3 regions of the Halomonas flagellata genome follow, and region 3 is predicted to be linked to each of the others. Evidence: predicted binding sites of a transcription regulator. Region 3 holds the regulator's gene; each other region holds the start of a gene.
What was found. The regulator FNR, encoded in region 3, switches genes on or off when oxygen is low (the NO sensors DNR and NnrR bind a similar motif). The targets are predictions, from matches to a motif close to TTGATNTANATCAA.
Positions count from the first base shown of each region.

Region 1 (10,484 bases), on a different contig from region 3:
GTCAGCTGCTCGTAGAAGCTGACGTTCTCGGGCAGGTAGCCCAGCCGGCGGCGCAGGGTCTCGGCGTGGGGGCCGTCGGGGGCGCCGCCGAGCACCGAGAGGGTGCCGGCACTGGGCGAGAGCAGCCCCAGGAACAGCTTCATGGTGGTGGTCTTGCCGGCCCCGTTGTGGCCGAGCAGGGCCAGCACCTCACCCTCCTGCACCTGGAGGTCCAGGCCGTCGAGGCGGGTGAGGGGACCGTGGCGCAGGGTCAGGCCGCTGCAGTCGATCACCGGGTTCATGGGCGGAGGCCTCCAAGGTCGGGGTCGCGCATCAGGGGGGCGCTGTCGCGCACGCCCTGGGCGCGGAAGATGGGAAACTGGCGCTGTACCCAGCGCAGTGCCACCACGGCGGGACTGCTCATCAGCAGCCGGGCGGCAGGGTAGCGCCACAGCAGCCGGTCCACGGCATCGTTGGGTTCGAAGGCGGTGTCACCGATGCCGTCACCGGCCAGGTCCCAGCCCAGGTAGTCGCTCCAGTAGTTGCCGCGGCCGTCCGCCGACCACTCCTGGGGGCGGGTGGCCACGTACATCACCTGCTGGCGGTTGGCGACGAAGGCGTTGCCTACCAGCACGTTGTCCTCGGAGCCGGCGGTGAGATGGATGCCGATATCGCTGTCGGTGAAGCGGTTGGCCTCGAAGTGGTTGAACTGCGAGTTGTAGATGAAGATCGCCTTGCCTTCGCCGCCGCTGACCAGGCCCTGGCCCGCGGCATCCAGCGGTTGCCGGATCCCCTCGACGCGGTTGCCGCGCAGCCGTGAGTCGGTGATGTTGTTCATCAGGATGCCGTAGTTCTCGTCGTTCACCGAACGGTTGTCGAGGACCGTGAGCCGCTTGGACTGCATCAGGGCGTAGCCGGTACGGGTGTTGCGGGTGACGTTGCCCTCCAGGCGATTGTCGAAGGCGTACATGTAGTGCACGCCGTAGCGCAGCTCCTCCAGGCGGTTGCCGCGCAGGATGCTGTGGCGACTGGTGTCGATATAGATGCCGTCGCGGGTCCGGCGGATGTCGTTGCCGGCCACCAGGACCTCCTCGACGTTGAAGAGGTGGATGCCGTTGCCGCGATCCTGCGAGCGCCGGCCGGCGTCGCCGCGAATGCGGTTGTCGAGGACCCGCACCCCGCGCACGGCGTCCAGCCGGATGCCGAAACCGGGGCCCTGCAGGTCGTTGTCGCGGATCACGCTGCCGGTGGCGCTGCGGTCGACGAAGATGCCGGCGTCCATGGCGGTGAGGTCATCGCCCCAGTTCTCGATTCGCAGGCCTTCCATCAGGATGTCGGGGGCGGCCAGGGTCACGGCATGCCCCTGGGCGCCGCCATCGATGGTGGCCCCGGGCGTGCCCTCGAGGTGCAGGGGGCGGTCGATCACCACCGGCCCGTCATAGTGGCCGGCCGACAGCCGGAGGCGATCCCCGTCGGCGGCACGCTCGACGAGCGCCTGCAGGGAGTCGCCGGGGCTGGCCGTCCAGTTGGCGGCCAGCAGTGCCCCCGGCGGCCACAGCAGCCAGGCGGCAAGAATCAAGGTCAGGACGCCGAGAATCGGTCGTCGGGTCATGGGTGTCTCCGGATGACGGGGCCGGGCATCCGCCCGGCCCCGGTGGGCGGTCAGGCCTTCTCGACCAGCATGCGGCCGGTCATCTCCATGTGCATGGCATGGCAGAACCAGTTGCAGTAGTACCAGTGCACCCCGGGCTTGTCGGCGATGAAGGTGACGCTGGCGGTCTGCTGGGGGGCGATCTCCATCTGGGCGCCATGGTTGACCATGCAGAAGCCGTGGGTCAGGTCCTCGACCTGGTCGAGGTTGGTGATCACCACGGTGACCTCGTCGCCCTGCTTGACCTTGAACTCGGTGAGCCCGAAGTTCGGTGCCACCGAGGTCATGTAGACGCGGACCCGATTGCCGTCACGGATGACCTTGCTGTCGCGCTCCAGGGTGATGCCGTCGGCCTCGGCCATGGCCACGGTCTCGGCGAAGTAGGGGTCGTCACGGCTCCATATCCGGCTCGGCGAGAGCTGGTCGGCGCGCACCAGGATGCAGTCGTGGGGCTCGGCGTAGGTGGGGCCGTCATGCACCAGGCGCATCTCCTCGCCGGAGATGTCGATCAACTGGTCGTTCTCCGGGTGCAGCGGGCCCACCGGCAGGAAGCGGTCCTTGGAGAACTTGGAGAGGACCACCAGCCACTTGCCGTCGGCATCCCGCGATTCGGTGAGGCTGGCGTGGTTGTGGCCGGGCTGATAGTGGACGTCGAGCTTCTGGCGCAGGTAGTTGACCTCCTCGCCGTTGTAGGCGCGGATGGCGTCCTCGATGTTCCACTTGGCCACCTGGCTGTCGATGAACAGCGTGGTGTAGGCGTTGCCGCGGCCGTCGAAGGTGGTATGCAGCGGCCCGAGGCCCAGTTCCGGCTCGGCGACCACGGCGCCGCGCGGCTCGATGGCGTCGTCGAACAGCTGCGGCAGCCGGTCAATGGCGATCACCGTACAGGTCGGCGAGAGCTTGCCGTTGGCGATGAAGTACTTGCCGTCCGGCGAGGTGTTCAGGCCGTGGGGGTTCTTGGGTACCGGGATGTAGCGAGTCAGCGCCGAGCCCTTGCGCCCGTCGAGCACCGGCACCGGGGCGTCGCCCAGGGCCTCGTACTCGCCGGCGGCCACGGCGGCCTCGATCGCCTCGACATCGAACACCACCACCCAGTCACGCTCGGCGCGCATGGTGTCGGCGAGCGTCATGCCCTTTTCCGAGTTGTAACAGGTGGCGGCGACGAAGCGACCGGTGTAGTCGGCATCGGTGTTGTCCAGGTTGCCGTCGACGATCACCTGCCAGGCCACCTCCATGCTCTCGGCATCCACGGCATTGAACATGGTCCAGTAGTTGTCGGGGTTCTCCAGGTCGCGGCCGTCGTTGATCTGCGGGATCGGCAGTTCGGCGTTGCAGAACACGTACTTGGTGTGGGGGACCTTCTGCAGGCGCAGCCCGTGGATGGCCTGGACGTTGGGAATGGTGGTGATCCTGTCCGTCTTCATGATGTCGAGACGGATGCGCGCCACCCGGGTATTGGCCTTGTCGTTGATGAACAGGTACTTGCCATCGTAGCGGCCGTCGGTCATCGAGATGTGCGGGTGGTGGGAGTCGCCGTTGAGGAAGCGCGCGGAGTCGCCCAGGACGCGCTTCGACTCGTTGCTGATGCCGTAGCCGGTGGCGCTGTCGGTATTGAAGACAGGGATGCGCATCAGCTCGCGCATCGAGGGTACGCCCAGCACGCGGACCTCGCCGGAGTGGCCGCCACTCCAGAAACCGTAGTACTCGTCGAGCTCGCCGGGGGCTATGGCGGCGTCGCCGGTGGCGGCGGCCCGGGCCGGCCGACTGCCGATCAGGGCACCCGCGCCGAAGCCGCCGGCCAGCCCGGCACCGGCGACTCCCGTCACGGCGCTGTTGCGCAGGAAGTGGCGGCGGCCGAGGTTCTGGATCGTGTCCTTCTTGTCACTCATGGTTCATTCCTCGTTGTGAGTGGGAATGCGTTGCAGGCTGGCCTTGCTGCCACGGGCAGCAGTGGCCGGGAAGGTCGCGACGGCCGTGCCTCCCGAGGACACCCGGGCCGCCTTCTCGAAGCGCTTGCGGCGCTTGATCATGGGCGGGCACCGCCGGTCGTCGTGATAGGTCACCTGGCAGTCGAGACAGTAGTGGCACTCGTTGGCATTGATGCGGCCGTCGGGGTGGATGGCGCCCACTTCGCACTCGTTGGCGCAGATCTGGCAGGGCGTGCCGCAGCTGCCGCGGTGACGCTTGAGCCAGTCGAACAGGCGCAGGCGGGCGGGGATGGCCAGGCCGGCCCCCAGTGGGCAGACATAGCGGCAGTAGAACTTGTGGTTGACCGCCGAGATCGCCACCAGCGCCACGGCATAAAGCAAGAAGCCCCAGTCGCGCTGGAAGCGCAGGGTGATGGCGGTCTTGAAGGGCTCCACCTCGGCATAGCGCTCGGCGGTGCCCAACGAGTGCAGCGAGACGGCGAACAGCGCCAGCAGGATGATGTACTTGATCGCCCACAGCCGTTCGTGGAGGCCGAAGGGCACCTCGAGCTGCTTCACGCCGAGCTTGCGCGCGGCCTGGTTGACCAGGTCCTGCAGGGCGCCGAACGGGCACAGCCAGCCGCAGAACACCCCGCGCCCCCACAGCAGCAGGGTCACCGCGACGAACGACCAGAGGATGAACAGCAGCGGGTCGATCAGGAACGACTCCCAGCTGAAGCCGCTGATCAACGAGCTGGTGAAGGTCAGGATATTGACCACCGACAGCTGGGCCAGCGAATACCAGCCGATGAACCCCAGGGTGTAGACCAGAAAGCCCAGCCGAAGCGGACGCAGGATCTTCGGATGACGCGCCAGCACGTCCTGGAACAGCATGATCACCGTCAGCACCAGCAGGCCGGCGGCCAGCACGGCGATCTGGAAGGCCTTGTCGCGCCACACCTGGACCCATAGCGGCTCCTCCACCGGCGGTTCCGGGCGTGTGATGTAGGCCTCCGGTACGCTGTAGTCGGCGCTGAAGCGGGTGAACTCGGTGTCCAGCGGGCCCGAGGCACGGCGCACCAGCAGTTCCAGCTGCCAGGGCCGGCCGGGATCGAAGGCGGCATCGTCGCGAACGATGAAGATGTCGCGCTCGTCGAACGACGGCGCTCCCTCGATACCCAGGCTGCCCAGGCGGCTGTGGTCGCTGTCGTGGAAGCTGACGGTGGTGTTGCCCTGGGACAGCTCGAGGCGGTCGAAGATGCCGCCGCGCACATAGCCCGAGCCCTTGAAGGAGTAGTCGCCGCGAGCCATGACGGCGATGGCGTGCTCGTCCTCGTCGAGCCCGGCCATGAGCTGCTCGTAGGCGGTGTCGCCGAGCAGGTTGCGGCCGGCCGTCGGCGGGTTCAGGTAGGTGTAGAACAGCTCGATGAAGGTCTTGTCGGCCGGTTCGGGCGTGCGCAGGTAGTCCTCGGCGGGCGTGCCGACGAAGGCCTCGTCGACCTCGCCATGGGTCAGGTGCAGGCGGCGAATGGTGCCGTCGTCGGTGAGGGTCTCCCAGTCGGCGGGCTCGAAGACCTTGGGCAGGACCCGGGCCGGCGGCGTGGCCGAGGGATCGGCGATCAGTCCCTGCTCGGCGGCCACCCGGCGAGCGGTACGCATGATGGTCTCGTTGACCACGATGACCGTGACGGTGGCACCGGAGATGGCGTCGAGGTTGTCGCCGATCTTGAGGCGGTCGTTCACATGATGGGGCACATGGGCATCCGCGAAGTCTGCCAGCCGGTGTTCGGGGATGCCGACCAGCATGATCGGCTCCTCGTGGCCGAGGATGCTGGCCAGGCGGATCCTGCCCTCGAGATCGATGCCCACCAGCAGGTTCACGGGCTTGCCGGAGTAGGCGGGGATCGGCGCGATGTCCATCGTCTCGAAGGCATAGCCGAGCAGGCGGTCATCGGCATGAACGGCCATGGCGGGGTGCTCGCCCTCGGCACTGACCAGGCGGGTCGCCTCGGGGAAGCCCGGCCTCACCTGCTCGAGCTCGATGGCCTGCGCGATCGGCATGGCGACGAGCAGCAGCAGGCCGAGCAGCCAGGTGAGGGCCAGGGAGGTGAGGGTGCGCCGGGTGGACATGGGGCGGTCCTTGTTTCCGTACCTGTGGCGTGGTGCCTGCGGGAGGGCAGCGTTTCGTCAACAGGCACATGAAATGAATCTTTTGCAATTGGCTCTATCATGCCAGCTGGCCCATGGGCTCGAATTGACATGGGTCATGTCGCCGGTGACGTGGATCAAGCCTGTGGGAGTAACCCCAATGAGGTAGGAGCGTCGAAATCGAAGACGCGGGGGGAGGGTGTGAGGGTAGGGGGCTTCAAGAGAGAAGAACGACGGGGCGCCATGCCGCGAATGCCGCATGACGCCTCGTCACATCGGCGGTTGGTCCTGCCGGGCCTGCTGGGTGGCTCGGTCTCAGAGGACCGGCTCGAGCATGAAGTCGACCGCCGCCTTGACCTCCTCGTCACTCAGGTTCATCTGCCCACCCTTGGGCGGCATGGCCTGGAAGCCGTTGATGGCGTGGTCGTAGAGGGTCTCCATGCCCTTCTCCAGGCGAGGCGCCCAGGCCTCCTCGTCGTCCTTGATGGGCGCGCCGGCGGCGCCGGTCATGTGGCAGGCCATGCAGGCCTGGTTGTAGATCGCCTCGCCGTCGGGCTCCGCCTGGGCGAAGGCCGAGAATGCCAGGGCGGCGATGCCGGTGAGGGTGGCGGCGGCCAGTCTTTTCATAACCAATCTCCATGATGCGTTCTTGCCGGCTTGAAGAGACCCGGGGTTCCGGGCCGAATGGTCCCATGGTGCCAGTGGGCCGATGGTGGGGTACTGACCTGTGTCAGCATAAGCCCGCCTCAGCGCATCAGCCATGTTCACGACGCCGGTTCGATGCGCAGCAACTGGGCGAGTTGGGGACGCTGTGGCCCCAGCATGTCGGCCAGGGTGTACTGGTCGAGCACGTCGAGAAAGGCCTTCAGGGCCTCGGCCAGTATCGGCTTGAGGCGACACGCCGGAGTGATCAGGCACTCGTTATGGTCGCCGAAGCACTCCACCAGCTGCAGGTCGTGCTCGGTGTCGCGGACCAGGGCGCCGAGGGTGATCGTTTCCGGTGCCTTCTTGAGCAGCAGGCCACCGTTCTTGCCGCGAATGGCCGTGATGTAGCCCTTGTGGCTGAGCTCCTGCACCACCTTCATCAGGTGATTGTGAGAGACCTCGAAGCGCTCGGCGATCTCCTGGATCGTGGAGCGTTCCTCGCCCTTGACGGCCAGGAAGATCAGCACGCGCAGCGAGTAGTCGGTAAAGCGAGTCAGGTGCATGGCAGGATCCGGCGCCTCGTGGCTGGGTAGCGGTCGATAACGATGGGTCAACGTCTGTTCAGTTTACCAGTTCCCGTGTGCCCATGGCGGGCAGGGGTGCGGCATCGGGTCGCATCAGCACGAGGCGCCCACTCCACAGCAGAAGCAGGTCGCGGCCGTCAGGGCCAGCCCGCTCCAGGCGAGTCGTGAAACCACCCTGGTCGGCCGTATGGTGCCCTTCGGGCGATATCATAAAGTGTAATTTACATGAATGTTAAGGGAGGTTGTCAACGCTTGATCTCCTCATGCCCTCCCTCCTTTGACCTGGGTCAGCTACCTCTTGAAGGGTACCGACGCCGCGGATAGCGGATGGCATACTTCCCTCATTCGGCAGGGCCCGCGGGCCCTGCCCCCGTTCTTGCTTGAATACAGGCTTCAAGAGGCCGCTTCACGACATGCCACAGGATCTCCCGTTCGACCGCCCCCTGGTGGAGAAGTACGACCGCCCGGGGCCGCGCTACACCTCCTACCCCACGGCGCCCCAGTTCCATGCGGCCTTCGCCGAGGATGACTACCGCGCGGCAGCGGAGCGCAGCAACCGGGCCGAGTCGCCCAAGCCGCTGTCGGTCTACGTGCACATCCCGTTCTGCAAGAGCCTGTGCTACTACTGCGCCTGCAACAAGATCATCACCCACAACACCGAGCGGGCCGCCGAGTACCTCGAGTGGCTCAAGCAGGAGATCGGGGTCCAGGCCGCGCTGTTCGACGCCTCGCGGCGCATGACCCAGCTGCACCTGGGCGGCGGCACCCCCACCTACCTGAGCAACGCCCAGCTGGGCGAGCTGATGGAGGCACTGGACGCGGCCTTCCACTTCGCCCCGCCGGAGGCGCGCGAGTTCTCCCTGGAGGTCGACCCGCGCACCGTCACCCCCGAGCAGATCCATGAGCTGCGTGCCCTGGGCTTCAACCGGCTCAGCTTCGGCGTGCAGGACTTCGATGCTGACGTCCAGCAGGCCGTCAATCGCATCCAGAGCGAGGAGCAGGTGGTGGCCCTGGTGCAGGCGGCCCGCGAGGCCGGCTTCCAGTCGGTCAGCGTCGACCTGATCTATGGCCTGCCGCTGCAGACGGTGGCGAGCTTTGACGTCACCCTGGACAAGATCATCGCCCTGCGGCCCGACCGCATCGCCGCCTACAGCTATGCCCACCTGCCCGAGCTGTTCAAGGCCCAGCGGCTGATCCGCCCCGAGGACATGCCGCCCCCGGAGCGCAAGCTGGAATTACTGGAGCTGACCATCCGCCGGCTGTCCGCGGCCGGCTATGTCTATATCGGCATGGACCACTTCGCCCTGCCCGAGGACGAGCTCTCCCTGGCGCGCGAGAACGGCACCCTGCAGCGCAACTTCCAGGGCTACTCGACCCACGCCGACTGCGACCTGATTGGCCTGGGCATCACCTCCATCGGCAAGGTCGGTGACAGCTACAGCCAGAACGTCAAGGAGACCGCCCAGTACCAGCACCGGCTGGAGGCCGGCCGGCTGCCGGTGATGCGCGGCTATCGCCTCAACGACGACGACCGCCTGCGTCGCGACGTGATCAACGCCCTGATGTGCCACGGCCGCATCGTCTTCGCCACGATCGAGGCCGCCCACGGCATCGTCTTCCGCGACTACTTCGCCGACGCCCTCGCCGAACTCGAGGAGATGGCCGCCGACGGCCTGCTGGCGATCCGCGAGGGCGAGATCGAGGTGCTGCCCGCCGGGCGACTGATGATGCGCAATGCCGCCATGGCCTTCGATGCCTATCTGGCACGCAGCGAGGGGCGCTATTCCCGCACGGTCTGATCAGGCGATTCACGCTGCCCTGGCCGCCTGCCGGGGCAACTGGGCGGCGGCCGCGCGGCGGCTCGCCATGGACCCGAGCAACCTGCACAAGCTGGCCCGCCGGCCGGGCATCAAGCGCTGACGACAGCGGTAGGCCGTCGCAGCGTTGATGGTCAAGCTCAACGACATCTTGTGCTTTCTGCGGTCGAATGATCTATATATGGTGTCTGGCCGTGCGAGTGGTCGCACCGGCCAGGGCTTGATGCATGTCAGTGCGAACGTCTTTCATGACGCCTAGGATGAGCGGTTCGGCGGCCCCGGCCGCATCGACGTCACCAGGAGAGTTAGCATGTCCCTGCCTTTCCCGTCCCTGTCACTGCCGCGCCCACCCGCCCCGAGCCGCCTGATCCGTGCCCTCGACCCGAGGGTGCCCATCGCCGTCAAGCGTCGCCTGGTGGAGCCGTTGCTCAACCGCACCTTCGCCGAGCCGCTGGCGGAAGGCGAGTTCGATGCCCTCGAGGGGCGCCGGGTCAGCCTGGCCGTCGACGATCTGGGGGTGGTGCTGACCCTGGGGCTCGAGGCGGGCCGCCTGGTGCTCTGCCGCGGGGCCGGCGAGGCGACCATCCACGGCGGCTGGCGCGAGTTCCTCTGCCTGGCCACCCGTCGCGAGGACCCCGACAGCCTGTTCTTCCAGCGTCGCCTGCTGATCGAGGGCGACACCGAGCTGGGCCTGACGGTCAAGAACCTGCTCGATGGCCGCGAGGAGGGCCTGGCCCAGGGTCGCCTGGGCGAATGGCTGCTGCGACTCGAGCGGTTGGCGCATCGCGATCACTGACCCCGTTATCCTAGACTTCTCTGGAGACCCTGAATGAGCACTTCCGCCAAGGCCGTCAAGACATCCAACGAGGTACCGATGCAGGCCCCCTCCCGTGATATCTGGGATTCCAAGTACCGGCTCAAGGATCGCCACGGGCGCCCGGTGGACAAGGACGTGGCGGCCACCTGGGAGCGGGTGGCCCGCGCCCTGGCCGCGGTGGAGGGCGACCAGGCCGACGAGTGGCTGCCGAAGTTCCGCTGGGCGCTGGAGAACGGCGCCATTCCGGCCGGGCGGATCATGTCCAACGCCGGCGCCGACGACTACAAGCCGGCGGTGAGCCTGATCAATTGCACGGTGTCGCGCACCATCCGCGACTCCATGCACGACATCCTCTCCGCGGTGGTGGATGCCGGCATGACGTTAAAAAGCGGAGCGGGAATCGGCTATGACTTTTCCACCCTGCGCCACAGGGGCGCCTTCGTGTTCGGCGCCGGGGCCGGCACCAACGGCCCCCTGGCGTTCATGGATATCTACGACAAGATGTGCTTCACGGTGGCCTCCGCCGGCGGGCGCCGCGGCGCCCAGATGGCCACCTTCGACGTGGGCCATCCCGATGTCCGCCAGTTCATCGAGGCCAAGCGCGAGGCCGGCCGGCTGCGCCAGTTCAACCTGAGCCTGCTGATCACCGACGAGTTCATGGAGGCGGTCAGGAGCGACGCCGACTGGCCGCTGGCCTTCCCGCTGCACCCCGGCGAGAAGGAGGACGTGGGCCCCGACGAGCTCATCTATCGCGACTGGCCGGTGATCGAGGAGGGCTACACCGTCGACGACGAGGGCCGCGTGGCCTGCCGCATCGTCGAGGTGATCAAGGCGCGCGAGCTGTGGGACACCATCATGCGCTCGACCTACGACTTCGCCGAGCCGGGCTTCATCCTGATCGACCAAGTCAACCGCATGAACAACAACTGGTTCTGC
Region 1 is NZ_JAKVPY010000007.1:98,818-109,301, forward strand. It holds gene MKP05_RS07655 (ABC transporter ATP-binding protein) at 1-281, opposite strand, end outside; gene MKP05_RS07660 (nitrous oxide reductase family maturation protein NosD) at 278-1,591, opposite strand; gene nosZ (TAT-dependent nitrous-oxide reductase) at 1,642-3,519, opposite strand; gene nosR (transcriptional regulator NosR) at 3,523-5,667, opposite strand; gene MKP05_RS07675 (c-type cytochrome) at 6,001-6,312, opposite strand; gene MKP05_RS07680 (Rrf2 family transcriptional regulator) at 6,450-6,893, opposite strand; gene hemN (oxygen-independent coproporphyrinogen III oxidase) at 7,328-8,713, shown strand; gene MKP05_RS07690 (helix-turn-helix domain-containing protein) at 8,667-8,834, shown strand; gene ubiT (ubiquinone anaerobic biosynthesis accessory factor UbiT) at 9,042-9,527, shown strand; gene MKP05_RS07700 (ribonucleotide reductase barrel domain-containing protein) at 9,561-10,484, shown strand, end outside.
Region 1: hemN (oxygen-independent coproporphyrinogen III oxidase) is a predicted target of FNR. The motif match lies at 7,192-7,205, and genes of this name have one in related genera.

Region 2 (10,484 bases), on a different contig from region 3:
GCAGTGGGGCTGCCCACCGCCGTCGTCATGCTGCCGCTGGCCATCGTGCTCACCGCCGCCCTGGCGGTCGGCATCGACCACGCCTTCTACAAGCCGCTGCGCGCCCATGGGGTCAAGCCGATCGTCATGGTGATCGCCTCGCTGGGCGTGGCGCTGATGCTCCAGGGGGTGATCCGGCTGTTCGCCGGCACCGGCGGCCGGAACCTCTACATCGCCGAACGCAAGGAGATCTACCGGATCGACCTGCCCTTCGAGACCATCACCCGCCCGGTGGTCGTCACCGAACCCCAGGTGATCCTCTTCGTGCTGACCATCGCCGCGGTGGTGGGGCTGCACCTCTTCCTCAGCCGCTCGCGGCTGGGCAAGGCGATGCGCGCCATGTCCGACAACCCCGAGCTGGCCCAGGCCTCCGGCATCAACACCCACACCATCGTGGCGGTGACCTGGGTGATCGCCGGCGGCCTGGCCGCCATCGCCGGCACCCTGCTGTCGCTGGACGTGACCTTCAAGCCCGACCTGAGCTTCTTCCTGCTGCTGCCGATCTTCGCCGCGGCCATCGTCGGCGGCGTGGGCCACCCCTTTGGTGCCATCGCCGGTGGCTTCGTGGTCGGCTTCGCCGAGACGCTCGCGGTGTTCAACTGGACGGTGCTGCTGCGCCCCCTCCAGCAGCACTTCCCCGAGTGGCTGGAACTGCCGCGCAGCCTGGCCTTCGTCGGCACCGAGTACAAGATCGTGGTGCCCTTCTTCATCCTGGTCGCCATCCTGGTATGGCGCCCCACCGGGCTCTTCAAGGGCAAGGTGATCACATGACCGACACGACCCGATCCCAGCCCCCCGTCCGGCGCTTCCCGCGGCGCGAGGTGCTCCTGTTCGCCGCCCTGCTGGTGGCCGTGCTGGGCGTCTATGCCGTGATGGGCATCGCCTACAGTACCCGCATGCTGGTGGAAGCCGCCTGCTACGCCATCCTGGCGCTGGGGCTGACCATCCAGTGGGGCTATGCCGGCCAGTTCAACGCCGGGGTAATGGGCTTCGTCGCCCTGGGCGGTTTCAGCGCCATGTTCTTCAGCGTACCGGTCAACGACGCCTTCTGGGAGAGCGAGCTGCCCGGCGAACTCGGCCTGGCGCTGCTCTACCTGCTCGGTGCCGCCCTGGTGGTCTATGGCGCCACCAAGCTCGACCGCCTGGGGGTGCCGAAGCGGCTGCGCACGGTGATCGCCGTGGCATTGGCGGTAGTGCTCTACCTGATGGTGATCAGCGTGCTGCGCGGGGTCACCGACGAGATCGAGTCGCGCGCCGGCTTCATCGGCGGCCTGGGCCTGCCGGCCTGGACCGGCTGGATCGTCGGCGGGATGCTGGCCGGCGGCATCGGCTACTTCATCGGTCATATCTGCCTGGGGCTGCGCAGTGACTACCTGGCCATCGCCACCCTGGGCATCGCCGAGATCATCAAGGCCTTCCTCAAGAACTCCGACTGGCTGACCCGCGGCACCGCCACCGTCTCGCCGTTGCCCTGGCCGACACCCGGCGCCGGCGACCTCGGCTTCGTGGTGTCCCGCTCACTCTATCTGTCGGTCACGGCGGTGATGATCGCGGCGATCTTCTTCCTGCTGCACCGCGCCTATCACGCCCCCTGGGGCCGCATGATCCGCGCCATCCGCGACAACGAGGTCTCTGCCGCGGCCATGGGCAAGGACATCAACCGTCGCCGCCTGGAGATCTTCGTGCTGGGCTGCATCCTGATGGGCATCGGCGGGGCGGCGCTGACCAGTTTCAACGGCATCTTCGACCCCCAGGGCTTCCTGCCGCTGAACCACACCTTCCTGGTGCTGGTGATGGTGATCCTCGGCGGGCCGGGCAACAACCTGGGCACCATCTTCGGCGCCGTGGCGGTCTACCTCATCTGGATCATGTCCGAGCCGCTGGCGCTAATGCTGATGCACCTGGCCATCGGCTTCGGCGAGGGCGCCTTCGGCTGGGATGCGCCCGGCCACCTCGAGAGCCGCGCCCTGCAGGCCCGGGTGTTGGTGATCGGCCTGCTGATCACCCTGGTGCTGCGCTTCGCGCCCAAGGGAATGCTGCCGGAGAAGGTCAAGCACCACGGCTGACGTCCCGCGACACCCGGCCAGACAAAGGCCCCGGCGGTTTGAACTGACCGCCGGGGCCTTGGCTTGTGCATCGGGCCAGGGGGATCAGAGATCCACGAAGCCCCTGCCGACGAAGCGGCCCTCTTCGACGACCATCTCGACCACCACGCCCGGCACATCGCCGTTCTCGTCGAACTCGTGGCGGCCGGAGGCGCCCTCGTAGTTGATCTCGGTGCCGGCGGCAATCAGCTCCACGGCCTTCTCCCACTCGCCGGGCAGGATCACCTCGCCGGGGGCGGAAGAGACGCTGCGCAGCGCCTCGGAGAGCCCCTCGCGCTCGGCGCTGCCGTTCTGCTCGATGGCCAGGGCCAGCAGGAAGGCGGCGTCGTAGGCCTGGGCGGCGAATACCGCGCTGGGGTCGAAGCCGGCTGCCTGGGCGGCCTCGTTGAAGATCTCGGTCCCCGGCAGGTCGGGGCTGCCCGGGCGGGTGGCGACCATGCCCTCGAGCACATCGGCCCCCACCGCCTCGACCAGGCTGTCGCCGACCATGCCGTCGCCGCCCACGTACTGGGTAAACATGCCGCCCTCGTAGGCCTGGCGCAGCACCGTCTGGCCGGACGTATCGGCATAGGCCAGCACCACCAGGGTCTCGACCCCGGAGGCCGACAGCGCACCCAGCTCGGAGCGGTAGTCGGCGCGGTTGTCCTCGTGGGCCAGGTTCTCGGCCACCCGGCCGCCATTGGCCTCGAAGGCCTCGGCGAAGGCATCGGCCAGGCCGCGGCCATAGTCGTTGTTGACATAGGTGACCGCCACCTCGTCGATGCCCTTCTCCAGCAGCAGCTTGGCCAGCATCTCGCCCTGGAAGCCATCGGAAGGCACGGTGCGGAACACCAGGTCGTTGTCGTCCAGCTCGCTCACCGCCGGGGCCGTGGATGCCGGCGAGACCATGGTCACGCCGCCGGGAATGGCCGCGTTGTTGGCCGCGGCGATGGTGGCGCCGGTGCACAGCGCCCCGACGATGGCGGTGACCTGTTCGGAATTGACCATGCGGTCCGCCGCGTTGGAAGCCGCCGAGGCATCGCTGCAGGTGGTGTCACCGCTGGGGATCACCAGCTCCTGGCCGCCCAGGATGCCGCCCTGCTCGTTGACGTGTCGCACCGCCAGTTGGGCGCCATCGAAGATCGGCGGCGTCAGGCTCTCGATCCCCCCGGTGAACCCGCCCAGGAAGCCGATCTTCACCTCGGCATGGGCGGCTCCGGCCAAGGCCAGGGCGGAGGCCGCCACCGCCATCGACAGTACGTTCTTCTTCATGATTGTCGTTCCCCTTCATATGACTGCGTGCGCGATTGGCATCGTTATAGCTTCACGACCTAAATCTGGAAGGCAACGGTCCAAAACACAAGCCCGTGCTGCCAACGTTGGGCATCGCCGATGCGCTGCCAACCGCCCGAGCGCACCCACCGTCTCCGGCCCTGCCACCCTGTCGGACGACTGGCCGCGCCGGTTGCCTATACTGAGAGGCCGGATCCCCGCCCATTCGACAGGAGCCCCCATGCCCATGCGCCCCCGGACCGCTTCCACCGTGCTGCTGGCCACCCTCGGCCTGGCCGCCAATGCCCATGCCTTCACGCCTGCCGGCGACGACGTCCTCTACGATGTCGGCGATGAAGCCTTCGAGGGCTATCTCGCCGCCGCCGAAGGCGAGGCGCGCGGCACCGTGTTGATCGTTCACGACTGGGATGGCCTGGGGGACTACGAGCGCCAGCGCGCCGACATGCTCGCCGAGCAGGGCTATGACGCCTTCGCCGTCGACCTCTTCGGCCAGGGCAACCGCCCGGCGACCACCGAGGCCCGCCAGGCCGCCACCCGTGCCCTCTACGAGGACCGCGAACGCATGCGCACCCTGACCCTGGCCGGCCTGGCCGAGGCCCGCAACCAGGGAGCCGCCGAGACCGCCGTGGTGATCGGCTACTGCTTCGGCGGCGCCGTGGCCCTGGAGATCGCCCGCTCCAGCGAGGCCGAAGGCGTGGCCGGCTACACCAGTTTCCATGGGGGGCTGGGCACCCCGGAGGGCCAGGCATGGCCCGAGGAGGTCCCGCCGCTGTTGATCGCCCACGGTGGTGCCGACAGCGCCGTGCCCATGAGCGATGTCACCACCCTGACCGAGGAGCTCGAGGCCGCCGGCGCCACCTACGAGATCCAGGTCTACTCGGGCGCCCCCCACGGCTTCACGGAATTCGGCAGCGACCGATACCAGGAACGCGCCGACGAGAAGTCCTGGGCCGCCTTCCTCGAGTTCCTCGACGAGGTGCTGTGACATGCGCCTGACCGAACTGACCGGCAGCCGCCACGCGATCGGCGAGGCCCACGGCCTGGCCCATGCCCGGCTCATCCACCGCAGCATCGAGGTCTACGACCGGCTGTTCCTCGACTTCGTCGGCATCCGCTGGAAGGAGGCCCGGGAGGAGGCCGACCGCTTCGCCGCCATGATCGAGCGCGGCTTCCCCGAAATCCTCGACGAGATGGCGGGCATCGCCCGCGGCGCCGGGGTCGACCTCGCCGACATCCTCACCCTCAACTGCCGCAGCGAGATCTCGCTGACCCGGGCCAGCGGCGGCTGCTCTGCCTTCGCCCTGCAACGCGCCGGCCAGCAATGGCTGGCCCAGAACTGGGACTGGCGCACCGACCAGCTGCACAATGTCGTGGCGCTGAAGATCACCGGCGATCAGGCCGCCCCGCTGCTCAGCATCGGCGAGGCCGGCATGGTGGCCAAGATCGGCATGAACGCCCACGGCATCGGCGTCTGCCTCAATGCCATCCGCTCCCGGACCTGTGGCCAGGGCCTGCCGATCCATGTCGCCCTGCGCAAGATCCTGGAGAGCCCCGACCTGGAAAGCGCCGTGGCCGTGGCTACCCGCGACCGGGTCTGCTCCCCCGCCCACTTCCTGATCGCCAGCGCCGACGGCCAGGCCGCCGGCCTCGAGGTCCACCCCGGCGAGCCCGGCCGGCTGGCCCCCGAACACGGCATGGTCACCCACACCAACCACCTCTACGCCCGGGCCGCCACCTGCCAGGTCGAGGACTTCCCGCGCCCCGACTCCCGCCCACGCCTGGCGAGGCTCGACCGGCTACTGCGCGACCAATTGCCCGACCACGTCGAGGTCGACGAAGCCGCCCTGTTCGACATCCTCAGCGACCACCACGACGCCCCGCTGTCGATCTGCCGCCACTTCAACCCCGACCAGCCACCGGAGGAGCGCATGGAGACGCTGTTCGCCGTGGTCATGAACCTCAGCGAACGCCGCCTCACCCTGCGCCACGGCAAGCCCTGCGAGACCACCGATATCCTGAGCGTGACCCTCGACCCCGCCTAGCTCGGCGCCGGCACGCCTAGCGCCCTGCCTGCCGCCAGCGCCAGGCGCCCAGCGCCGGCGCCTCGTCCAGCTCGCCCTTGAGGTACTGCTCGGTGGTCAGCAGGAACAGGCGGTGGAAGAGGTCATGGATCGCCTCCTCGCGCCTGAACTGCAGCAGCTCGAGTTCCTCCTCCGAGAGGTGGGGGTCGCGACGGGGGTACTCCCAGGCCACCCGCACGGAGCCCGAGCTGGCATCGCAGATCTGCAGGGTCGGGTTGGCGCCCTTGAGTCCGGTATTGATGCGGTACGGCATGCTGTCCTCCTTGATCATCCCCGTAAATGATAACAATTATCATTTGCAATGATCAATCTAGGCGCCATGCCGCACCCTGTCAATTCCTGCGCCAGGTCAGCGAGAACGCCCTCGAGAAGATCAACGAAGAGACGGCCGAGATGGCCATCACCCTGGAAGAGGTCCACCTGGGCTCGGAGACCGGCGACGTCGAGCGCGTGCGCGCCAACGGCGAGACCTACCTCGACGCCGCCCAGACGCTGGTGAAGTGAGCTGCCCCGCGGCGGCGGCCTCTCAGCCCGCCAGGGCCTCCTCGACCAACGAACGCGCCTCGGCCGCCATGGGCAGCCCCAGTGCCAGCTCGTGGGCCCGCGGTGACATCTTCTTCCAGGTCTTCTGCACGATGCGGATCAGGTGGTCATGCTCCACCTGCTTCGAGAAGTCGGCGAAGTAGTTCTCCAGGAACACCAGGCAGGCACAGTCCTCCACCGCCTGGGTGCCCGCGTCGCGCCCCAGGCCCTGCTTGCGGATCATCTGCGCCACCCGCTCGGCCTGCTCGGCCGCGTAGCCGGCCTCCTCCATCAGCCGCGCCGTGGTCTCGCCGGCCCGCTTGCCCTGGTCGCGTCGCCAGGTGAGATAGCCCACCCGGCCCTCGGGGTAGTCGCCGCGCGGCACCTGCCAGCGCTGCAGGTGCTGCGCCCGCACCGCCAGTTGCACCAGCTCGTCCGGGGCATCCACCAGCTGCTCGAGCCAGGCACTCATCCGCCGGCCATGCCACAGCTCCAGCGGCAGCGACTCGCCATCGACCTCGACACGGCGCGGGTCCTCCGCGTGCAGGGCATCGATGGCGGCGAGGGTCTTGTCGAAGGGGGTCTCGGGGGTCATGGCACGGTTCCTTGCGATGATGGGCCTTGGTCAGAGGGTAACAGGATCGGGGCGGCCCACGCCCGGGTGGCGGGAGCCTAACCGAAGAAGGCCAGGGTGCGGACCTCGATACTCTCGCGCGGCGGGGCGCCCGGCGGCGTGTTGGGGTCCTGGAAGGCGGTATGGGGGGTGAAGCGGGCACGGCCGTCGCGACGCGAGTCATACCCCTTGATCAGCAAGGCTTCGTCGCGGCGCATGTCGGGAAAATAGTACCAGCGTTGGTGCGGATGGTAGGCCAGGTGGTAGATCTCACCGAGGCGATCCGGGTAGACGAGATCGGTGGCCAGCAGGTCGCCGGGGTCGAGCGTCGAGGCGTCCAGCAAGGCCAGCGGCGAGCGCTTCACGGGCCCGCGTATCGGGCGCCACAGGTTGATCTGGGCCACCGGCACCGCTTCCAGCGCGGCGGCCTCGTCCCGCCCCAGCACGTCGCGGATACGCTCGGGCCCCGAGCGCTCGGTATAGTCATTGTGCACACGGCAGGCCGGGCCGCGAATATCGCGCTGCTCGGCGTCGCTGCGCCGGGTGTGATCGAAGATGACGACCCGGCTCGCGCCGGTCAGCTCCTTGATCAAGGCCTCGACCTCGGCATAGTAGGCGGTTTCGACCGTCGCATCGTCGTAGAGATCGTCGACCGCCGTCTCCCGCTGGTGAAGCTCGAACCCCTGCGTGTCCAGGGACAAGCCGTCCGCCAACGGACGGCCATTGTATAGCGTGACCTCGCGCGCCTCCTGCTCGGCAACATAGTGCGGCTCACTGTCACCGGTCAGCGCCTCGGTATGCACGTAGGGTTTCGCATCGCGCTTGACCAGATAGGTGAGTGTCGCGGTGACGCTGGCGGGCATGTCGGTCGTGCGCTGCATGTAATTGCCTCCCGGTCGGTTGGCCGCATCCGGTGTGATGTCACCGTGGCGGCGCGGTAGCTTGCCTGTCGGTTCCGTCCCTATCAGGTATATGGCTTCGAGCGGGCGCTTTCAAATGCGCCCGGAGGTGCATGGCCCCGACCCCGACCTGGATCAACACGGCGCCCCTAACGACCGGCTATGCTGGAAGTCTCTCCCTGCGCTGCCGTGCCTGACGACCGGAGTTCCCCGACATGGATGCCCCATCCGACGACCGCTACATCGAGAACCGCACCTTCGACGAGATCCAGGTGGGCGACCGGGCCCAGCTGGAGAAGCGCCTGACCCTGGACGACATCAAGCTGTTCGCGATCCTGTCCGGTGACGTCAATCCCTCCCATGTGGATGACGACTTCGCCCGCAGCACCCGCTTCCAGGAGGTGATCGCCCACGGCATGTGGGGCGGCGCCCTGATCTCCACGGTGCTCGGCACCCAGTTGCCCGGCCCCGGCACCCTCTACCTGGGCCAGACCCTGCAGTTCCGCGCCCCGGTCAACCTGGGCGACGTGCTCAGGGTCAGCGTGCGCGTCACCGCCAAGGACGAGGCACACCATCAGCTCACCCTGGACTGCCGCTGCGAGAACCAGAAGGGCAAGGTGGTGATCGAGGGCGAGGCGCGGGTGCTCGCCCCCACCGAGAAGATCCGCCGCCCGCGGGCCGTGCTGCCCACCGTGCGCCTGGCCGAACGCGGCCGCCTGCACGAGATCCTCTCCGCCGCCGACCACCCCGCCGCCATTCCCATGGCGGTGGTGCACCCGGTGGACGACGTCTCGCTCACCGGCGCCGTGGCCGCCGCCCGCCACGGGCTGATCGTGCCGATCCTGGTCGGCCCCGCGGCCAGGATCCGTGCCGCCGCCGACGCCGCCGAGCTCGATATCGACGACTACGAACTCATCGACACGCCCCACAGCCACGCCGCCGCCGAGCGCGCCGTGGCCCTGGTGCGCGAGGGGCGCGCCGAGGCATTGATGAAGGGCGCCCTGCACACCGACGAGCTGATGCACGAGGTGTTCAAGCGCGACAGCGGCCTGCGCACCGAGCGCTGCATCAGCCACGTGATGGCCTTCGACGTACCCACCTACCCGCGGCCGCTGTTCATCACCGACGCCGCTATCAACATCACGCCCGGCCTGGCCCACAAGCGCGACATCATCCAGAACGCCATCGAGCTGGCCCACGCCCTGGGCAATGACGACCCCAGGGTGGCGATTCTCGCCGCGGTGGAGACCATCAACCCGCGCATGCCCTCCACCCTGGACGCCGCCGCCCTGTGCAAGATGGCCGAGCGCGGCCAGATCCGCGGCGGCACCCTGGACGGCCCGCTGGCCTTCGACAACGCCATCTCCGAGGCCGCCGCCAAGGCCAAGGGCATCGACTCCCCGGTGGCCGGGCGCGCCGACATCCTGGTCGCCCCCGACCTGGAGGCCGCCAACATGCTGATGAAGCAGCTCACCTACCTGGCCGATGCCACCGGCGCCGGCCTGGTGATCGGCGCCCGGGTGCCCATCGTGCTCACCAGCCGCGCCGACGAGGCCATCACCCGCATGGCCTCCTGCGCCCTGGCCCTGCTGCTCGCCGACCACCAGAAACGCCAGGGCCTGCCTGGCAAGGCGGGAGGTCGGGATGAGTGACATCCTCACCCTCAACAGCGGCTCCTCGAGCCTCAAGTTCGCCCTCTACCCCCTGGACGACGCCCGCGACCTGGGCGCCCTCACCCCGCGCTACCGCGGCCAGTTCGCCGGGCTCGGCACCGCCACGCCGGGCTTCCAGCTGCACGATGCCCAGGGCCGGCCCCTGGACGCCGACCCCGGACCGCTGCCCGAGCGGCTCGACCACCGGGACGCCACCACCCGGCTGTTGGCGTGGATCGACGCCATGCCCGACCTCGAGCTCGCCGTGGTCGGCCACCGGGTGGTGCACGGCGGGCAGCGCTACCACCGCCCGGTGGTGCTCACCCCGGCGATCGTCGAGGAGCTCGAGGCGCTCAACTCCCTGGCCCCGCTGCACCAGCACTTCTGCCTGGCCCCGGTGGCGCGGCTCGCCGAGCGCCACCCCGAGCTGCCCCAGGTGGCCTGCTTCGACACCGCCTTCCACGCCACCCAGCCCGACGTGGCCCGCCACTTCGCCCTGCCCCGCGAGTTCACCGCCCGCGGGCTGATCCGCTACGGCTTCCACGGCCTCTCCTACGACTACCTCACCCAGGTCCTGCCGCAGCACCTCGGCGACGCCCCCCGCGCGCGGGTGATCGTCGCCCACCTGGGCAACGGCGCCAGCCTGTGCGCCATCCACGACGGCCGGAGCATCGCTTCCACCATGGGCTTCACCGCCATCGAGGGGCTGCCCATGGGCACCCGCAGCGGCAGCCTCGACCCCGGCCTGGTGCTGCACCTGATCCACGAGGAGGGCATGAGCGTCGAGGCGGTCGGCGACCTGCTCTACAAGCGCTCCGGCCTGCTCGGCGTCTCCGGCATCAGCAGCGACATGCGCGACCTGCTGGCCAGCCCCGCCCCCGAGGCCCGGGAGGCCATCGACCTCTACACCTACCGCGCCGTGCGCGAGATCGGCAGCCTGGCCGCCGCCCTGGGCGGCCTCGACCAACTCGTCTTCACCGCCGGCATTGGCGAACACGCCGCCCCGGTGCGCGAGGCCATCTGCCGCGGCTGTGAATGGCTCGGCCTGACCCTCGACGACGTCGCCAACCGCCGCCACGCCCGATGCATCAGCGCCGCCGGCAGCCGCGTCGGCGCCTGGGTCATTCCCACCGACGAGGAGCGGATGATCGCCTGGTACAGCGCGGGGGTGATAGCGGAGAAATAGCGTCTTGGGTCAAACAATCAGTGATGGGATAGCTGCCGTTCTCAACGGCAACTAACGACCCTTATGGAAAGCTTTCCATAAGGGTCGATATCTGCCGGTCGCAAGTCCCTTCCCA
Region 2 is NZ_JAKVPY010000034.1:15,732-26,215, forward strand. It holds gene MKP05_RS19495 (branched-chain amino acid ABC transporter permease) at 1-810, shown strand, start outside; gene MKP05_RS19500 (branched-chain amino acid ABC transporter permease) at 807-2,105, shown strand; gene MKP05_RS19505 (ABC transporter substrate-binding protein) at 2,190-3,395, opposite strand; gene MKP05_RS19510 (dienelactone hydrolase family protein) at 3,637-4,401, shown strand; gene MKP05_RS19515 (C45 family autoproteolytic acyltransferase/hydrolase) at 4,403-5,458, shown strand; gene MKP05_RS19520 (hypothetical protein) at 5,475-5,750, opposite strand; gene MKP05_RS19525 (DUF6746 family protein) at 5,777-6,001, shown strand; gene MKP05_RS19530 (DUF4202 domain-containing protein) at 6,024-6,614, opposite strand; gene MKP05_RS19535 (CmcJ/NvfI family oxidoreductase) at 6,692-7,513, opposite strand; gene MKP05_RS19540 (bifunctional enoyl-CoA hydratase/phosphate acetyltransferase) at 7,747-9,183, shown strand; gene MKP05_RS19545 (acetate/propionate family kinase) at 9,176-10,369, shown strand.
Region 2: MKP05_RS19540 (bifunctional enoyl-CoA hydratase/phosphate acetyltransferase) is a predicted target of FNR. The motif match lies at 7,657-7,670, and genes of this name have one in related genera.

Region 3 (10,484 bases):
GCCGATGGCGGAGGCGTCCATGCCACCCTCGCGGTGGACGGCATCACCTGTGCCGCCTGTGCCTGGCTGATCGAGCACCGGCTCAACGCCCTGGAGGGCATCGACTCCAGCGCCGTCAACCTGACCCACCACCGGGTGCGGGTGAGCTGGGACCCGCAGCGGGTCAAGCTGTCGCGGATCCTCGCCGAGATGGCGGCGATCGGCTACCAGGCCCAGCCCTACGAGCCCGACGAGGCCCAGAGCCGCCTGCAGCGGGAGGAGCGCATGAACGTGCGCCGACTGATCGTCGCCGCCGTGGGCATGGCCCAGGTAATGATGTTCTCCATCCCCATCTATGTGTCCGCGCCCGGTGAGATCAGCGACGACTTCCTCGCCCTCTTCCACTGGCTCTCCTTCGCCCTGGCCACCCCGGTGGTGTTCTTCTCGGCCCTGCCCTTCTTCCGCAATGCCGTGCGCGACCTGCGCACCCGGGTACTGGGCATGGACGTGCCGGTGTCGCTCGCCATCGGCGGCGCCTACCTCGCCAGCGGCTATGCGGTGCTCTCCGGCACCGGCGAGGTCTACTTCGACTCGGTAACCATGTTCACCTGCTTCCTGCTCTTCGGTCGCTACGTGGAGGCCCGCGCCCGGCGCCGCAGCGGTCACAGCGGCAATGCCATGACCGGCGTCCTGCCGCTCTCGGCGATCCGCCTCACCGACGAGGGCGAGGAGCGCATCCTGCCGGCCAGCGAACTCGCCCCCGGCGACCGGGTACTGGTCAAGCCCGGCCACGGCGTGCCCGCCGACGGGGTGATCGAGGATGGCGAGTCGAGCCTCGACGAATCGATGCTCACCGGCGAGTACCTGCCGGTGGCGCGCCGCCCGGGGGAGACCGTCACCGGCGGCAGCCAGAACGTCGAGAGCCCGCTGGTGGTGCGCGTCACCCACGCCGGGCGCGAGGCCCGGGTCGCCGGCATCGTCGACCTCACCGACCGCGCCTTCGCCAGCCGTCCGCGACTGGCCCGGATGGCTGCCCGCATGTCGCACCTCTTCGTGCTGCGTCTGCTGCTGGTGACCGCCTGTGTCTCCACTGCCTGGTGGTTCATCGACCCCTCGCGGATGCTCTGGGTCACCCTCTCGGTGCTGGTGGTGACCTGCCCCTGCGCCCTGGCGCTCGCCACCCCCACGGCGCTGACCGCCGGCCACGGCCAGCTGCGCCGCCGCGGCGTGCTGGTGACCCGCGCCAACGCCATCGAGGCGCTCTCCCGGCTCGACAGGGTGATCCTCGACAAGACCGGCACCCTGACCACAGGGCGCATGGCACTGGTGGAGACCCGCCCGCTCGGCGACCTCGACGAGGCACGCGCCCGGGTGCTGGCCGCGGCCCTCGAGGCGAGCTCGGAGCACCCCATCGCCCGCGCCTTCCATCCACACCGCGACGCCACGGTGCGCGCCCGGAACCCGGTCAGCCGCACCGGCCAGGGCCTGGAGGGCGAGATCGAGGGACGCCCCTGGCGCCTGGGCAAACCCGATTTCGCCGCGCCGGCACAGCCGCCGAGCCCGCCGGGCGAGGGGCAGTGGCTGCTGCTCGCCGAGGCGGGCGAGCCACGCGCCTGGTTCATGCTGCAGGATCATGTGCGCGAGGATGCGGCCGACACCATCACCGCCCTCCAGGCGCTGGGGCTGCAGGTGGAGTTGCTCTCCGGCGATACTCCCGAGGCGGTGGGCCGGCTCGCCGCGCGGCTCGGCATCGTCACCTGGCAGGCCTCGGCCAGCCCGGAGGACAAGCTCGCGCGCATCCGCTCCCTGCAGGCCGGGGGCGAGAAGGTGGCCATGGTCGGCGATGGCATCAACGACGTGCCGGTGCTGGCCGGGGCCGACGTGGCCATCGCCATGAACGGCGCCACCGACCTGGCCCGCACCAGTGCCGACGCCGTCTTGCTCAGCCCACGGCTGGCGCGTATCGTCGAAGCCATCGAGATCAGTCGGGCCACCCGCCGGGTCATGCGCCAGAACATGATCTGGTCGGTGTGCTACAACGTCTCGGCACTGCCGCTGGCGGCCATCGGCATCGTGCCGCCCTGGGTCGCCGCGTTGGGCATGTCGGCCAGTTCGCTGGTGGTGGTGGGCAATGCCCTGCGACTCAACCGCTTCCGCTCGGCCGCCGCGCCCTTCGTTCCGACCCCACGGCTGGTGAACGCATGAGCATCCTCTACCTGCTGATTCCGCTGTCGCTGATCCTGCTCGGCCTCGCCGTCTGGGCCTTCTTCTGGGCCGTGAAGCATGACCAGTTCGAGGATCTCGAGGGCCCCGCCCATCGCATCCTCTTCGACGAGGACGAGAACGACCTCCCCCCCGAGGAGCGCCAGCGCCGGCGACAGTCGCGTGGCGAGGTCGACGACGCCCCCGCTGACCGGGAGGAACCGCCGCGCTGATGGATCCCACCGGCCTGGGTCTACCGCCCCTGCTGGCGGCCTTCGTCTTCGGCCTGCTCGGCGGCGCCCACTGCATCGGCATGTGCGGCGGCATCATGAGTGTGCTGACCTTCGCCGTGCCCCCCAGCCTGCGCTCCCCGACACGGCTCTCCGGATTGCTGCTCGGCTACAACCTGGGGCGCATCACCAGCTACATGACCGCCGGTGCGCTGGTGGCCGGGCTCGGCACCCTGGTCGCCATCACCCCCACGGCCCGCCTGGTGCTGCAGGGGCTGGCCGCGGTGATGCTGATCCTGATGGCGCTCTATATCGCCGACTGGTGGAAGGGGCTGCTCAGGGTGGAGGCCGTCGGCAAGCGGCTGTGGCGCCACCTGGAGCCGCTGGGCCGGCGGCTGATGCCTGTGGTGAAGGTTCCCCAGGCGGTGGCGCTGGGGGCAGTCTGGGGCTGGTTGCCGTGCGGGCTGGTCTACTCCATGCTCGCCTGGAGCCTGGCCACCGCCGCCCCGCACCAGGGCGCCCTGCTGATGGGCGCCTTCGGCCTGGGTACCCTGCCGGCCCTGCTGGTCACCGGCCTGGCGACACGCCAGCTCGGCAGCCTGATCCGCCACCGCGCCACCCGCACCCTGGCCGCGGCGTCGATCATCGCCTTCGCCCTGTGGCAGCTCTGGATGCTGCTGCCCGCCGGCGGCCACGCCTGACCCCCCGACGATCTCGTTCCCGCTTGACGCAGCTCAACACGGCCGGGGGTCGCCCTCGCTACCATCGAGGCATGTCCATCATCCGGAGTGCCGTCATGTCCGCTCACGCGACGCGCGAAGGCCCAGGGGGTTCCGCCCAGTTCGCCTGGGACCCGGTACTGCTGCGCCGCTACGACGCCTGCGGCCCGCGCCCCACCTCACATCCCACGGCCCTCGGCTTCCGGGAGGACTTCGGGCCCGACGACTTCACCGCGGCCCTCGCCCGCAGCAACGACGCGGGCCGTGCCTTGTCGCTCTATGTCCATGTGCCCTTCTGCCGCCAGGCCTGCTTCTACTGTGCCTGCAACAAGATCGCCACCGGGGACACGCGGCTGGCCGAGCCGTACCTGTCGCGCCTCGACCGGGAGATGGTGCTCACCTCCCGCCATCTCGACGCCGCCCGGGAGGTCCAGCAGCTGCACTGGGGCGGCGGCACCCCGACCTTCCTCACCCTCGACCAGATGAGCGACCTGATCGATCGCCTCGATGCCCGTTTCGGGCTCTCGGGCTCGAGGGAGCGTGACTACGCCATCGAGATCGACCCCCGGGAGGCCAATGTCCTCACCCTGCGCCATCTGCAGGCACTCGGCTTCAACCGCCTGAGCCTCGGCGTCCAGGACCTGGACCTCAGGGTGCAGCAGGCGATCAACCGGGTCCAGCCCCGGGTACTCACCGAGTCGCTGATCGACGAAGCCGACCGCCTCGGCTTCCGCTCGCTCAACCTCGACCTGATCTATGGCCTGCCGCTGCAGACCCGCGACAGTTTCGCCGAGACCCTGGCGCAGGTGATCGCCATGGCCCCGGCCCGGCTGTCGGTGTTCCACTATGCTCACCTGCCCGAACGCTTCACGCCCCAGCGCCGCATCCACGCCGAGGACCTGCCCGGGCCCGAGGAGACGCTGGCGATGCTGCATACCACCCTCGAGATGCTGACCGCGGCGGGCTATGTGCACATCGGCATGGACCACTTCGCCCGCCCCGACGACAGCCTGGCAAAGGCCCAGCGCCAGGGTAGCCTCACGCACGACGTCCGGGGCTACTCCAGCCACGCCCGGTGCGACCTGGTGGGGCTCGGCGTCTCGGCGATCAGCCGGGTCGATGACGCCTACGCCCGGAACCCCGTGGGGCTCGCCGCCTATGAGGCGGCGCTGGATGCCGGCCGCCTGGCCACCGACCGCGGACGGCGCCTGACATTCGACGACTGCCTGCGGCGGCACGCCAGCGAGCGCCTGATATGCGACCTGTCCCTCGATCTCGAGGCGCTGGGCCAGGCCTTCGGGGTCGATGCCGAGGCCCGGCTGGCCGATGTCCTGGCCCGGCTGGAAGGAGCCGAGCGCGATGGCCTGGTGGAGCGTGCCGGCCCCCGGCTCGTCGTCACGCCGATCGGCCGGCTGCTGCTCCGGCACCTCGCCATGGCCTTCGACCCCCAGCTCCCGGACCAGCCGGCCTCGCCCCGCTCACGCCTCCGGTGAGGGACTACCTCCGATGGCCGGAGGCTACCTCCAAAGGGATGCTATGCCGGCCCGGACGAATCCCCCATAATGGTGGCAGAGTCACCATCATGGAGGAGAGCATGCCTGATACCGCGACCGGCAGGCGGCGTTCCCTGCTGCACGAGACCCGCTGCCAGACCTGCAGCCTCAGCTCGCTCTGCCTGCCGCTGGCACTCGAGCTCCAGGACATGGACCAGTTCGACGCCATCATCCGGCGCCGCGCTCCCCTGAAGAAGGGCGAGGCGCTGTTCCGCCAGGACAGCGCCTTCACCAGCATCTACGCCGTGCGCTCGGGCAGCCTCAAGCAGGTCACCACCGAGGGCTGCGGCGAGGACCAGTTGACCAACTTCTACCTGCCCAGCGAGCTGGTGGGCCTCGATGGCATCGACGAGGCGCGCTATCCCGGCACGGTGGTGGCGCTCGAGACCACCACCGTCTGCGAGATTCCCTTCGACCGCCTCGACGCCCTCTCCGAGGAGCTGCCGGAGCTGCGCACCCAGCTCTACCGCAGCATGAGCAAGGAGATGCGCGACGACCGCCGCATGATGCGGCTGCTGTCCCGCAAGACCGCCGACCAGCGCCTGGCGACCTTCTTCGCCGGCCTCTCCGACCGCTTCCGCCGCCGCGGCTACTCGCCCTACAGCTTCCGCCTCTCCATGTCCCGGGCCGATATCGGCAACTACCTGGGGCTGGCGGTGGAGACGGTGAGTCGCATCCTCGGCCGCTTCCAGACGCAGGGGCTGGTGGCCGTCTCCGGCCGCGAGGTCAACATCCTCGACCTGGCGGCCCTGGCACAGGTCGCCGAGGAGGAAGGCGCGCGCTGAGGCGCTGCGCGCCAGCTGGAAGCTGGAAGCTGGAAGCTGGAAGCTGGAAGCTGGAAGCTGGAAGCTGGAAGCTGGAAGCTGGAAGCTGGAAGCTGGAAGCTGGAAGCTGGAAGCTGGAAGCTGGAAGCTGGAAGCTGGAAATCAGCATGTTGCCACCAGCCCTGGCGTCAAGGTTTTTTCTTTAAGCTTCCAGGCGCGAAGCGCCGCTCTTCCAGCTTATGACTCTTGGCGGATATCGATGCGGTCGGCCTGCCGCCGGGCCTGCTTCTCCTCCAGGCCGGCGAAGTCGAAAAGCTTGCGGTCGGCCAACTGCGAGGGCGCCACGTTGGTCACCGCCTTGAACATGCTCTCGAGCCGGCCGGGGTGCCTGGCCTCCCATTCGGCGAGCATCTCCTTGACCACCTGGCGCTGCAGGTTGGGCTGGGAACCGCAGAGATTGCAGGGGATGATCGGGAAGTCCATCAGCCGCGCGAACTCGGCGATGTCCGCCTCCCGGCAATAGGCCAGCGGACGGATGACGATGTTCCGGCCGTCGTCGGAGAGCAGCTTGGGCGGCATCGCCTTGAGGCTGCCGCCGAAGAAGAGGTTGAGGAACAGCGTCTCGAGGATGTCCTCGCGATGGTGGCCCAGGGCGATCTTGGTGGCACCGATCTCCTCGGCGAAGCCGTAGAGCGAGCCGCGACGCAGCCGCGAACAGAGCGCACAGGTGGTCTTGCCCTCGGGGGTCTTCTCCTTGACCACCGAGTAGGTGTCGCGCTCGAGGATGTGGTACTCCACCCCGATGCCATCCAGGTACTCGGGCAACACCTGCTCGGGGAAACCGGGCTGCTTCTGGTCGAGGTTGACCGCCACCAGCGAGAAGCGCACCGGAGCATTGCGCTGCAGGCTGCGCAGGATCTCGAGCATGGTGTAGCTGTCCTTGCCGCCGCTCAGGCAGACCATCACCCGGTCGCCCTCGCCGATCATCTCGTAGTCGATGATGGCATTGCCCACCTGGCGTCGCAGGCGCTTCTGCAGCTTGTTGAACTCGCGCTTGCCCCTGGCATCGAGGGTGGTGGCGTCGCCTGCTGTGGCGGGAGCATCGGCAGGGTTGGGGTCGAAGATCACGGCGTCTTGCATGGTCGGGGCGCTGCCAGAGCGGCTGGAAATCACGGGTGCCTATCCTACCACCACCGCCGCCGCCTGGCGACGGTACGGCGTCGACGGCCCGGAGGATGCCCATGCCGTGGCTGCCCCTCGAGACGAGGGGCTCACGAGCTCCGCTTCGCCAGCATGGCGCCTCGCTCCAGGCGCAGATACATCAGCGCCGTGGTCACGGCATCGCCCAGGGCGGTGTGGCGTCCCATCACCGGCACTCCCAGGGCGCCGGCCACCTGCTCGAAGCGCAGGCCCGGCTCGACCTCGGGATGGCTGCGGCGTAGCTGACGGACATAGGCATGCGCCACGTCGATGCCGGCATTGGGCAGGTCGAAGCCGAAGCGCGGCCGCAACTCCCGGTTGATGATCGACAGATCGAAATCCAGGCACCAGCCCACCAGCGGCCGGTTGCCGATGAAGTCAAGGAAGCGGCCCAGTGCCGCCCCGATGCTTTCGCCACCCTCCAGGTCGATGCCACGCAGGCCGTGGATGCGTATCGAGTCGCCACTCAGCGACGCGGGCCGCTGCAGGCGCAGGTCCAGTGATTCGCTGGCCAGCACCCGATCGCCGCGAATCTTCACCGCCGCCAGCGACACCAGTTCGGCACTGCGGGTATCGAGCCCGGTGGTCTCGCTATCGATGGCGACCAGCTCGTCGCCGGTGTAGGGCTGGAACAACCAGGCATAATAGCCGTCGGCCTGGCGACGCCGGTCGGCGGCCCGGCGCAGTACCTTGAGCATGGAGTGACCTCCTGTTGTTGTTGTCGATCCCTGAAAGAGCGCCGCGCGTCATGAGTATTCCAGATGGAAGCGATGCGACAGGCGCTGCTTGAAATCCTTGACGATGTGCAGCGCCTCGCGGAGCAGGTCGCGCTCCAGCGACGAGAGTTCCTGCACCACCACCCGATCGGGCTTCCCGCCCTTGCTGCCATCGCCGTCCAGGCGCGCCAGCTGCTGCTCGAGGCGCAGTTGGGTGAACAGTGACAGCGCCTCGCCCAGGTCCTCGGCGAAACGAGCCTCCAGGCGACCGTCCTCGGCCAGGGCGTCGAGGCGCTCCAGCGTCGAGGTCAGGCGGATGCCGCGCTCCAGAGCCATGGCACGCACCCCGTGGACGATGGGGAAGATGCCGCCCTTCTTGATGTCGATGCCGTGCTGGGGCTTCTTCAACGAGCCGAACAGGGTCAGCGGCGTGGAGAAGCGCAATGCCGGGCGGGCAAAGTAGGAGAGCAGGATCTCGTCCCGGGAGCAGCGCTCGAACAGCTCCTCGCGGACCTGCTCGAGCAGGGTCGGGTTGCCTGCCACCGCGTGGGAGTCGAGCAGGATGGCGAGCTTCATCAGGCTGTCGCCGTCGCGGCCCGCCGCCCAGCGGGCAATGCGGCCGCGCCACTGGGTCACGCTGCCCACCCACTCCGGGTTGGAAACCATGATATTGCCCGGGCAGGGCGGATAGCCGAGCTCGATCAGGGTGTCGGTGAGTCGCTGCATCTGCTCGGCGCAGTCGGGCCAGTCGAGGTCATCGGCCAGGATCAGGCCATTGTCCTGATCGGTCTTGAGAATCTGTTCCCCGCGCCCCTCGCTGCCCATCACCATCAGGCAGCTGTCGCCGTGGTAGCGCTCGTCGATCAGAAAGCCCCAGGCCTTGTTCATGATGCGGCCGTTCAGCGCCGCCAGCAGCCCCATGGCGAAGCGCAGCTTGACTCCCTGGGCCATCAGCGCCCTCACCAGCTCCGGGGTACGCCGGCTGGCCGCGGCCAGCGCCTCGAGGCTGTCCGCCTGCGCCACCTGCAGGCTGACCACGTAGCTGCGGCTGGAGAAGTAGCTGAGCACGTCGGTCAGCTCGACCACGCCGCAGGGCGCGTCCTGCTCCATGACCACCACCCGCTCCACCTTGTGGCGAGTCATCACCACCAGCACCTCGAACAGGTACTGGTCCGGCGTCACCGTCACCAGCTCGAAGTGGGCCACCGCCTGCACCGGGCTGTCCTGCTCACGCCCCTCCAGCACCAGGGCGTTGAGCAGGTCGGTCTTGGTGACCATGCCCGCCCCCTGCTCGCCGTTGACCAGCAGACTATCGGCGTGACTGTCATGCAGGGTGGCCACCGCCTCGGCGATGGTCGACGCCGGCCCCACGCAGAGCGGCTGGCGCATGCACTCGCTGACCCTGGCCAGCATGAAGCCGGCCATGGTCACCCCCCCCTCGGCGCGCTGCTCGGTCAACAGGCGGGCCTTGTGGGCCAGGGTCTGGCGGAAGAACTCGGCGAAGGCCGGATAGTCGTCGCACAACTGCAGGAACAGGGCCTTCGGCAGCAGATAGCAGAGACTCTCCTGCTCGGCGCGGAAGCGATAGCGGCTCTTGCCGTTGAGGATGCTGATGGCACCGAACAGGTCGCCATGGGTGTAGTGGCCGATGCGCTCGCGCGCACCGGGAAGGGTCGTGTCCAGTTCCGCGACCTCGCCCTTATGGATGATGAAGACGAACTCACCGGGCTGGCCGGCCTCGAGAATGATCTCGTCACGATCGAAATAGGCCAGGTCGATACCACTGCGAACGCGCGCGCGTCCTTCATCATCCAGGAAGGTGAAGGGCGGTTGAGAGAGATCGACATCGACCATGGGGCTGTCCTCGTTAGGCGGCTGTCTCACCCCGCAGGTTCATAGGCCCGTCACGGCCACGGTGACTTCAAGATAGCAAAGTGATGATCCAGGAAAGAACCTAGACAATCGTCCTATCCTTTCCGAATTAGACCAACGTCATAGCGCCCTGCGTGATTAGACCATCGTCCCATACCTGGCCGGCTAGACCATCGTCCTATGCCCCCTCTGGATGACTCGCAACCTACGGCCACAACAGCTAATAAAGTGCTGATATGTAAAGAAAACTACAAACGACATTCCATCGCTATTTATTCATGATACCAAAGTCTGGGATTTATTTTTCCCGTTCATTGCCCAGTATCCACCATGAGTCATGCGGGGCAATCGCACGTCGACAATCCTTGTCACCGACAGGCTGGCAATATCCTCGTACAGGAGGACCGTTCGAGGGGGAGTCGTTGTATACGTGCGATTGCCCCGATGGGGCTTGTGGAATGATCGGCGCACCTTCTCACCCTCTCAATAACAAGTGGAGAGCAACACCATGGCAGATGAGAAATCCAATGCCGCTGCTTACTGGAAGGCGAACATCCGTCTGATTGCCGGCTGCCTGATCGTCTGGGCGCTGGTGTCCTACGGATTCGCCATCCTGCTACGTCCCCTGCTGTCAGCCATTCCCATCGGCGGTACGGACCTGGGCTTCTGGTTCGCCCAGCAGGGTTCGATCCTGACCTTCATCGGCATCATCTTCTTCTACGCGTGGAAGATGAACCGACTCGATAAACAGTTCGGACTCGGGGAGTAAGCCAGCATGAGTCAGTTTGCCATCAACCTGCTGTTCGTAGGGGCCTCCTTCGCCCTCTACATCGGCATCGCGATCTGGGCCCGTGCCGGATCGACCAAGGACTTCTACGTGGCCGGTGGCGGCGTGCACCCGATCACCAACGGCATGGCGACCGCCGCCGACTGGATGTCCGCGGCCTCCTTCATCTCCATGGCGGGCCTGCTGGCCTCCGGGGGCTACGCCAACTCCACCTTCCTGATGGGCTGGACCGGTGGCTACGTCATCCTGGCCATGCTGCTGGCGCCCTACCTGCGCAAGTTCGGCAAGTTCACGGTGCCCGACTTCATCGGTGACCGCTTCTACAGCAACACCGCCCGCCTGGTCGCCGTGATCTGCCTGGTCGTCGCCTCGATCACCTACGTCATCGGCCAGATGACCGGTGCTGGCGTGGCCTTCTCCCGCTTCCTGGAAGTCTCCAATACCTGGGGCATCTGGATCGCG
Region 3 is NZ_JAKVPY010000015.1:16,360-26,843, reverse strand. It holds gene MKP05_RS13125 (heavy metal translocating P-type ATPase) at 1-2,184, shown strand, start outside; gene ccoS (cbb3-type cytochrome oxidase assembly protein CcoS) at 2,181-2,414, shown strand; gene MKP05_RS13115 (sulfite exporter TauE/SafE family protein) at 2,414-3,112, shown strand; gene hemN (oxygen-independent coproporphyrinogen III oxidase) at 3,208-4,623, shown strand; gene fnr (fumarate/nitrate reduction transcriptional regulator Fnr) at 4,725-5,468, shown strand; gene ttcA (tRNA 2-thiocytidine(32) synthetase TtcA) at 5,685-6,587, opposite strand; gene MKP05_RS13095 (3'-5' exonuclease) at 6,719-7,345, opposite strand; gene MKP05_RS13090 (DUF294 nucleotidyltransferase-like domain-containing protein) at 7,394-9,217, opposite strand; gene MKP05_RS13085 (DUF4212 domain-containing protein) at 9,744-10,004, shown strand; gene MKP05_RS13080 (sodium:solute symporter family protein) at 10,011-10,484, shown strand, end outside.